2 regions of the Micromonospora sp. NPDC047793 genome follow, and region 2 is predicted to be linked to the other one. Evidence: riboswitches for the same ligand, from Rfam matches in the RefSeq annotation. Region 2 holds a riboswitch; the other holds the start of a gene.
What was found. Region 2 has a riboswitch for cobalamin ahead of ABZ738_RS16640 (peptidase). Riboswitches for the same ligand answer to the same signal wherever they lie in the genome.
Positions count from the first base shown of each region.

Region 1: linked by a shared signal. The riboswitch ahead of ABZ738_RS31855 (ABC transporter substrate-binding protein) and the one ahead of ABZ738_RS16640 (peptidase) in region 2 are both predicted to bind cobalamin.

Region 1 covers NZ_JBEYSG010000030.1:8,410-12,919, forward strand. The annotation lists gene ABZ738_RS31850 (iron chelate uptake ABC transporter family permease subunit) at 1-773, opposite strand, end outside; gene ABZ738_RS31855 (ABC transporter substrate-binding protein) at 845-1,828, opposite strand; cobalamin riboswitch at 1,859-2,032, opposite strand; partial or broken gene ABZ738_RS31860 (TetR family transcriptional regulator) at 2,163-2,330, shown strand; gene ABZ738_RS31865 (hypothetical protein) at 2,364-2,837, shown strand; gene ABZ738_RS31870 (ABC transporter ATP-binding protein) at 2,949-3,863, shown strand; gene ABZ738_RS31875 (ABC transporter permease) at 3,863-4,510, shown strand, end outside.
Region 2 covers NZ_JBEYSG010000007.1:134,635-139,144, reverse strand. The annotation lists gene ABZ738_RS16655 (hypothetical protein) at 1-15, opposite strand, end outside; gene ABZ738_RS16650 (prenyltransferase/squalene oxidase repeat-containing protein) at 12-1,460, opposite strand; cobalamin riboswitch at 1,607-1,676, opposite strand; gene ABZ738_RS16645 (hypothetical protein) at 1,802-2,290, opposite strand; gene ABZ738_RS16640 (peptidase) at 2,331-3,386, opposite strand; cobalamin riboswitch at 3,483-3,612, opposite strand; gene ABZ738_RS16635 (DUF4240 domain-containing protein) at 3,716-4,255, shown strand.

The DNA of each region.
Region 1 (4,510 bases), on a different contig from region 2:
ACGAACCCGATCGCGCCGCTTATCGAGACCAGCACGGCGGTCAGCAGCGCCGTGGTGACCAGCAGCAGCCACCGGACACGCCGGACGTCCACGCCGAGGGCGGCGGCGGCCTCCTCGCCGAACGCGAACGCGTTGAGCGCGCGGGCGAACCGGAGGATCACGGCGAACCCCACCGCGAGCAGCGGCGTCGCCCACGCCAGTGCGGTCCAGTCGACGCGGGCGAGCGAGCCGGACAGCCAGAAGGTGATGCTCTGGGTGGCATGCGGATGGGCCACCCAGATGATCACGAACGTCGTCAGCGCGGCGCAGAGCTGCGCGACGGCGACGCCGGCCAGCACCACCCGGGTCGGTCGCAGGACCGCGCGCCGGCCGGCGGCGGCGACCACGACGGCGAACGCGGCGAGCGCCCCCACGAACGCGCCCCCGGTGAGCGCCACGGCACCCGCGCCGAGTCCCAGGACCAGGACGGCCACGGCACCCAGCGACGCCCCCGAGGAGACACCCAGGAGGTACGGGTCGGCGAGCGGATTGCGGGTGACGGTCTGCATGACCGCCCCGCAGGCGGCGAGGCCGGCCCCGACCACGGCGGCGCCCAGCACCCTCGGCAGCCGCAGTTCCCACACGATGTGGTCCCGCAGCAGCGGCACGTCGGCGCTCGTCAGGCCGAGATGATCGGTGATCACCAGCCACACGGTGCCCAGCGACAGGTCTGCGGGCCCCACCGTCACGGCCGCGCCCACCGACAACACCAGGCCACCCGCGAGTACGACCACCACGGCCACCATGCGCACCGCTCGGACCGGCTTCGCCGGAGTAGTCTGCGCCGGCCGGGTGGTGACGGTGGTCAGCTGCTCACCCCGCCGACGCCCCGGGCCAGCGCCTCCACGGCGAGCACGTTCCGCACCCCGGCCGCGGTGGAGGAGAAGGCCAGGGTGACGTACCGCTTGCCCTTGACGGCCGGCAGGTCCCTGAGCGCCGCGTGCTTCTCGAGGAACGCCTGCTTGTCGGCGGCGGTGTCCCAGCTCGCGTCGACGAGCACGATGACGTCGGGGTTGCGCTCGACGACGGCCTCCCAGTTGGTGTCGGCCCAACTGCCGGTCAGGTCGTCGAAGACGTTGGTGACCCCGGCCGCAGACATGATCATCGCCGGGCCGCCACAGCAGGCGCCGGCACTGGGCGCGTCGTTGCCGCCGTCCCACCAGAGCACCCGCGTGCCCTTCGCGCCCGCCGACACGTTCGCGATGCGCTGCTTCTGGTCGGCGATCAGCGTCTCGGCCCGCTCCGCGACGCCGAAGATCGTGGCGATCTCCCGGATCTCGGTGAACACGTCGTCGATCGCCAGCTTCGCCGGTCGCGTCTCCTTCGGACATCCGGCGGCGGAGACGTACGTTCCCACGCCGAGTTTCTGCCAGTCGGCGCGGTCACCGGCCCCCTCGTCGCCGAACGCGCTCGAGAAGGAGGCGTAGACGAAGTCGGGCTCCAGTTCGAGCAACTTCTCCTTCGACGGGTACTCCTTGGCCAACACCGGCACCTTCGCGTACGCGGCGGCGTACTCCGGTAGCACCTCGTCGTCGAGGTAGGCGGTTCCGGCCATCCGGTCCTCCAGGCCGAGCGCCAGCATGATCTCGGTGGCAGGCTGGTTCATCGTCACCACCCGCGCGGGAGGGCTCGGGACCGTGACCGCTATGCCGCAGTTGGTCACCGAGACCGGCCCGGCGGCGGGGGCCGTGGCAGTCGGCTCACTGTGGCCGGTCGCGGAGCATCCGCCGACCAGGGCGAGCATGACGGAGAGCGGCGCAGCAACGCGCCAGGACGCAGGGAACCGCATAGCGGGACCACCTTCCAGCACCTCGTGGACGGGTCGTACAGGTGCCGTGGCCGGTCTCCTGGCTGACGGGTGGTGCGCCGGTGGCCGGCCTTCCCAGGCATACGCCCAGTGACCTTGCGGTGGCCTCCAGCATCCCGATCACAGTGGCGAGGGCCGCACCGGTTTCACACCGGCTTCCCGAGCACCACGGCGAGGTCACCCTAACCAACGCAGGCAGCACCGTCAGTGGCCTAGATCATGGCGGGAGTCCACGTCGGCTCCGCCTGCCCCGGGACGGCCATTGCGGGATCGTTGAACGGGTGTTTAATCTGGTGTCGTGGCGTCGGACGACGTGATGTCGGCAGGGCGCGGTGGCGAGTTCGCCACCGCGAGCCGTATCCGTGACGCCGCCATCTCCCGCTTCGCTCGGGAGGGATTCGGTGCCGGGCTGCGCGCCATCGCCGCCGACGCCGGTGTCGCCGCCGGTCTGATCGTTCATCACTTCGGCTCGAAGGACGGCCTGCGTCGCGCCTGCGACGAACAGGTGCTCGCCGTGATGCGCGAGCAGAAGGCGAAGACACTGACCGACGGCACCGGCACGACCCTGTTGGCGCAACTGGCGGAGGTCGAGCAGTACGCGCCGATCGTGCGATACCTGCTGCGCAGCATGCAGGCCGGTGGTGAGCTGGTGGCCACACTCATCGAGCACATGATCGCCGACGCGGAGGAATACCTCTCCACGTCCGAGTCCGCCGGTGTGATCAAGCCCAGCCGGGACCCCGCCGCCCGTGCGCGGTATCTGGCCTACCAGGCCACCGGCAGCATGGTGCTCTGGTTCACCCTGCACGGAGCCGGTGCCGCCCCGGACCAGTTCGCGGCCCTGTTCCGCCGCTACATCGACGATCTCACGTTGCCGGCCCTGGAGTTGTTCACCGAAGGGCTGCTCGTCGACCGGTCGATGCTCGACGAGTACCTGATGTACGTCCCGGATCCGCCTGCCGCCCCCGGCGCGGACACCGCTGCACCGTAGTCACCACATTGCCCTCTGGGCGTGGCCCCTCCTTCCACCGCCGGTCCCACCGGTCGGCGGCATCCGTTCCGGCCCGGTGTGCCGGGCCTTCCTCGAACGAGGTCTCCCGCGATGACTGCTGCCATCGACATCCGACACGTCACCAAGTCCTTCGGCCGCGTCCGCGCGTTGGACGGGCTGGACCTGCACGTCGCCGCCGGCACCGTGCACGGCTTCCTCGGCCCCAACGGCGCCGGCAAGTCCACCACCATCCGGATCCTGCTGGGCCTGCTGCGCGCCGACGAAGGCCAGGCCCGGCTGCTCGGCGGTGACCCGTGGGCGGACGCGGTGTCCCTGCACCGTCGGCTCGCGTACGTCCCCGGCGACGTGGAACTGTGGCCGAACCTCACCGGCGGCGAGGCGATCGACCTGTTCGCCCGGCTGCGCGGCGGTGCCGACCCGGTCCGCCGCGACGAACTGTGCCAACGCTTCGACCTGGACCCGAGCAAGAAGGGCCGCACCTACTCCAAGGGCAACCGGCAGAAGGTGGCGCTCATCTCCGCGCTCGCCAGCGACGTGGAACTGCTGCTGCTCGACGAGCCCACCGCGGGGCTTGACCCACTCATGGAGGCGGTGTTCCAGGAGTGCATCCGCGAGGCCAAGGAGGCCGGCCGGTCGGTGCTGTTGTCCAGTCACATCCTCGCGCAGGTCGAGGTGCTCGCCGACCAGATCTCGATCATCCGGCAGGGACGCATCGTCGAGACCGGCTCGCTGACCGAGCTACGCCACCTGACCCGTACGTCGGTCGACGTGGTCACCGACCAGCCCGCCGACGCGGTGGCCGGGATGGCCGGTGTACACGGACTGCGGGCCGAGGACGGCCACCTCCGCTTCGAGGTCGACGGCGAACACCTCGCCGCCGTGGTGCGCCGGCTCGGCGACCTGGAGGTGCGAGGACTGACCGTCCGCCCGCCGACCTTGGAGCAGTTGCTGCTGCGTCACTACGGCGACCAGCCCGCGCACGCCTCGGCCACGGAGGTGGCGTGATGACCACGACGACGCCGCGCGGCCCGGTACGCACCGGTTCCTCCGCGACCGGGACCGGCACCCTGCTCAGGTTCATGCTGCGCCGGGACCGGTTGCGGTTCCCGGCGTGGACGTTGGGCCTGCCACTGCTGATGGCGTACTTCACCACCGCGCTGGAGGCCGTCGCCCAGACCCCGCAGGACCTGGCGGGTCTGACCGCCTTCACCTCCAGCCCCGCCGGAGCGCTGTTCGGCGGACCCGGCTTCGGCTTCGACGACCTGACCGTCGAGCGGTTTCTCGCCGGGCAGTACGGGCTCTATGTGATCATCGGTGCCGGCCTCATGGGGATGCTGACCGTCGTGCGGCACACCCGCGCCGAGGAACGCTCGGGCCGCGCCGAACTGATCCGGGCCAACGTCGTCGGCCGGCACGCTCCGCTCACCGCCGCACTGATCCTCACCGCCGCGATGGCGGTGCTGGTAGCCGTGCTGACCGGCGCGATGATGGCCGCCCGCGGCTACCACCCGACCGGCTCGCTGCTGTTCGGCGCGTCCATCGGGGCGGCGGCGCTGGTCTTCGGCGGCATCGCCGCGCTCACGGTCCAACTGTCGGAGTACCCGAGGGCGGCCTCCGGCGCTGCCGGTGCCACGCTCGGCGCCGCGTTCGTC
Region 2 (4,510 bases):
AGCACGGCGGCTCATGTGGCCCGCCGGCGGCCCAGCACCAGCAGCACCGCTCCCCCGCCGACGAGCAGCAGCGCGGTGAGCACGTACGCGCCGATGGCCGCGCCGGTGGTCGGCAGGCGTCCCGGGCCGCCCGCGACCGGGCTGGTGCTCACGGTCGGTGTGGCGACCGGCGTGGACGGCGTGTCACTCGGGGACAGACTCGGCGTCGCGCTGGCGGTGGGCGGGGCGGTCGGTGTCGGTGGCGAACTCGGCGTCGGTGACGCGGTCGGCGTCGGTGAGCCGGTGGGCGTGGGCGACGCGCTGGCCGACGGGGTGGGGCCGCCGGTGGGCGGCGGGTCGAGACCGATCCGCCCGAGCGGCACCTGGGCCAGGCCGAGCAGCGCCTGGGCGGTGGCCCGACGCCACTGGTCCCGGAGGTTGTCGGTGATGCCCGCGCCGACCGCCTCGGTCAACGCGTCGGTGTTGTAGGCGATGGCACCGGCCTCGGCCGCGGCGACACCGCCGTTGCCCGTGGTGAGCTGGAGTGCCGCCAACGCCTCGGCGGCCCGCTTCGCTTCGCTGTCCCGCCCCGCAGCGGCCAGGGCCTGCCCGGCGAGGCCGGTGCTGTTGGAGTTCGCGCCGCTGGTCGGCCCCGACCCGCCGAACGACCCGTCGGCGCGTTGCTGTGCCGCCAGCCACTGGGCACCGCGCTGGGCGGCGTCGTCCGCGCCGTCGGCCCCGCTGGCCAGCAGCGCCTGGACGGCCATCGCGGTGGAGTCGACGTCGAGCGTGGCGTTGCCCTGTGCGTCGCAACTCGGCGACGGTGCGCCGTCCGCGTCGGGATAGAGCCGGAAGCCGCCGGCCACGCACTGCTGCCGGACCAGGAAGTCGGCCGTCTCCTGCGGTGCGCCACCGCTGCGGGCCAGCCCGAGGAGGGCGAAGCTCTGGTCGAAGGTGTTGGACGGGTCCTGGCCGGACGCCTCGGTGGTGCGGCTGGTGATCCGGCCGTGCTGGTGGCCGGTGTCCGCGCCGGAGACTAGTGACAGGGTCTCCGCCCGCAGGTCCCAGCCGCCGAAGTCGGTCGGGTCACCACCGGCGGCGGAGGCGGCGTAGAGCAGCTTGGCGGTGGCCCCGCCGTCGGTGAAGCCCTCGATGCCCCAGTCGTCGTAGCTGTTGTAGGAGCGCACGTTCGCGGCGATCTGTGCGGTCGCCGCCTGCCGGGTCGACGCGTCGACGCCGGTGGCCGCGAGGGCGAGCACGCCGTCGATGGTGAGGCCCCAGTCGGCACCGCCGAACGGGCCGGGCAGGACTCCGTCGGCGTACTCGCCGGCGAGCCAGCGCGCGGCGTCGCCGGCGGCGGCGGTGTGGGTCGCGGTCGGTGCGGCCACCCCGCCCAGCGGTGTGGCGACGACGACGGCGAGCGCGGTGGCGGTCGCGGCGCCGAGTCCGGCGCCGACGCGCCGGAGCGAGCAGGAAAGCATGAGGGGTGCCTTTCGCAGAGCGGTCGGTGAAAGCTCCGGAAGGCACCGGCGGCATCCCGTACACGTGGTCGCGACGAGATGCCGAAAGTCGGCTACCCGGACCCCACCCTGTAGACCTCGACAGTGGAAGCCGCTCGTCCTGTTCGGGGCATTCCGGCTCGCGAGACAGAGCTCGCACACGGTTGCGGGTCAGCGCCGGCTTCGACCGGCTTCCCCCCGAACGGGACGCATTCAGTTGTGGCCCGGCAGGCCGGGTGTCGACACCGTACCGCCCGGTCGCCCTACGGCGCCAGACGGCGTCGACACCCGGCGGGCGCGCGGCCCGTCAGGCAACCCGCAGGTCAGGGGGCGGTAATGCTGGGTGCGGTGCCGGTGCCGAAGGACCATCCCTCGACCGTTCCCGGCGCCGGGTTGTAGCTGGTCGCCCCCAGCGTGCTGTAGGTCCAGGCGGCGCCGCTGCCGGAGGCGTGCCAGTAGGACCAGTACGCGCTGGCCGGCGGGGTGTTGACGCAGGGCTCGGTGGCGGAGGTCGGCTGGCCGTTGATCCGGCAGATGAACGCCAGACCCCATCGTTGCGTCCCGGTCACCGTGTAGCCGGCTCCCTGGAGCGCGGCCAGCCCGGTGGCCGGGTCGCCGAGCGCGCACGCCACCTGGACGCCACCGCCGAGCGGGCCGTAGTCGACCACGACGGTGACCCCGGTCGTGCCGGTGCAGGCGGCGGCGTGGGCGGCGCGCGGCGACGGTTCGACGGCGATCAGGCCGAGTGCGACGACGGCCGCGGCCAGCAGGCCGGCGAACCACCGGCGGGCGGGACTCTGGACATGGGACATGGGCACTCCTTCGCCTCAGGGAACGGGAATCGGTGGGTGATCAGAGGCAGGGCAGGGTGGGTGCGCCGGTGGCGGCGCCGACGGACGAGAGCCGTGCGTACCCGGTGCCGGTGACACCGAGGACGGCCTGGGCGGTGGCGCGGGTGGCGGTGCCCGGGTCGAAGGCCCCGCCGTCGAAGTCGACGGCGCCCCGGTCGGCCGTCGGCGCGGCGCAGCCGACCTGCAACCCGGTCAGGAAGATCCGGGCCCGCAGCCAGGCCAGCGGTCGGCCGCCGTCGCGCAGGGCCTGCGCCGCCAGTCCGGTGCTGTTGGCGTTGGCGATCCCGTCGGCGTTGACGAACCCGCCGTCGACCCGCTGCACCGACACCAGCCAGCGCAGTGCCGCGGCGGCGTCGGAGTGTCGTCCGGCGGCCCGCAGCGCCTGCGCCGTCAGGGCGGTGGCGTCCACGTCGGAGTCGCAGACCGGCTGCGCCGGCAGCACCGGGTAGCCGCCGTCCGGGCACCGGGTGCCGACCAGCCACGCGGCGGCCGACGGGGGCACGCCCGCCACGGTCCGGCGCAACGCGAGGATCGCGAAGGACTGGCTGAACGCGTTGCTGTAGTCACCCCACGCCGACCGGTCGGTGAAGCGGCCGTCGGGCGCCTGCAACCCGCGCAGCCGGGTGACGAGGTCCACCCCGCCGACGTCGGTCGGGTCGCCGCCGCGTACCGCGACGGCGAGGGCGAGCTTGGCGGTCGCGCCCGCGTACGCCTCGGTGGTGCCGTCGCCGACATAGCCGTCGCGGACGTCCGGCTGGGTGACCCAGGCCAGCGCCGACGCGCCGAAGTCGTCGGCGACACCGGCGGCGGCGAAGGCGAAGACCGCGTCGAGGGTCAACCCCTGGTCCGGGTACGCGACGCCGTCGAAGACGGTCTCGAATCGTTCCCCGTCGACCAGTTGCCGAGCCAGCCAACCGGCGGCTGCGTCCGAGCGGACGCCGCCCACCTGGACGGGGGCGGCGATCGCCGGACCGGTGAGAGTCAGGGTCAGGGTGAGGGCGGCGAGCACGCCGCAGAGCAGGGTGAGCGGGCGGTGCCGGCTCAGGCGGACGACCATCGGGCGCGCCTTTCCGGCCCGGCGGTCGTCAGAAACCCGGCCCGCCCGTCAGGACGTGGCTGGCCGGCCTCCGACCCGTGGGCCACGACGGGTGAGGTGCAGGAGCGCGGGTACGGCAGGTATTCGGGCTCGCCACCGGGGTTACCCCCGGCGGCCCACCGTTGCGGGCCAGCGCCGGACTTCGACCGGACTTCCCCCACACGTGACCGCGGCTGTGGAATTGTCGGGCCAGTCTGATCGGCCCTCGCCGTCGCTGTCAATGTGCGACCGGTCGCACGCCGTGCGTCACGCCGACTCCCGATGTCGGTGCTCGCCGCTATCGTCCGGCCATGACGAACAGTGATCTTGCCGTCCCCCCGACGCTGCCGACGGCCGAGGAGGAGGACCGCTTCTGGGCGCTGGTGGAGCAGGCGTGGGCCGGGTTGGGGCCGGAGCCGGCGGCCCTGCGTCGCGCCCTGATCGACCGCGATCCGGCGCACGACGACGGGTACGCCATGGACCCGTGGCTCGACCCCTTCCTCGACGAGCTGCGCCGGCTCTCCGCCGACCTGTCCCGCGCGGAGTTGGTCGCCCTCGACCGGGTGATCGAGCGCAAGCTGTACGACATCGACCGCGCCGACATCCACGAGATCACCGACGGTTCCGACGACGGCTTCCTGTACGCGCGCGGCCACATCGTGGCGTTGGGCCGGGAGTTCTACGAGGCCGTCCGGGCGAATCCGGCGACGGCGGTGCCCGACGCCGGCTGCGAGGGCTTCTGCTACCTCTTCTCCCACCTGCATCACGAGCGGTTCGGTGACTGGCCGGAGACCGGCTCGGGGATCAGCCGGGAGTCGTGCAGCAATCCGGCCGGCTGGGCCGACGCGTAGCTCCCGTGGGCACGACCAGGACACCCCCGGACCGGCGTCGCTTGTGATGTATGTTCGGTTCGATTCGCTCAATGCCACACACACGCTATCGGCGTATGCACATAAGTGAGCAGACGATCTCTCCCGCGACCGGCACCGTAGTGGTTCCCGAGTCGCGAGGGAGGTGATTTTCATGAAGAAGCTCACGGTTCGCCGGCTGGAGTCGGTGAAGACCAGCGCTGTCGCCGCTGCGTGTGTCGTCTCCTGACGGTGACA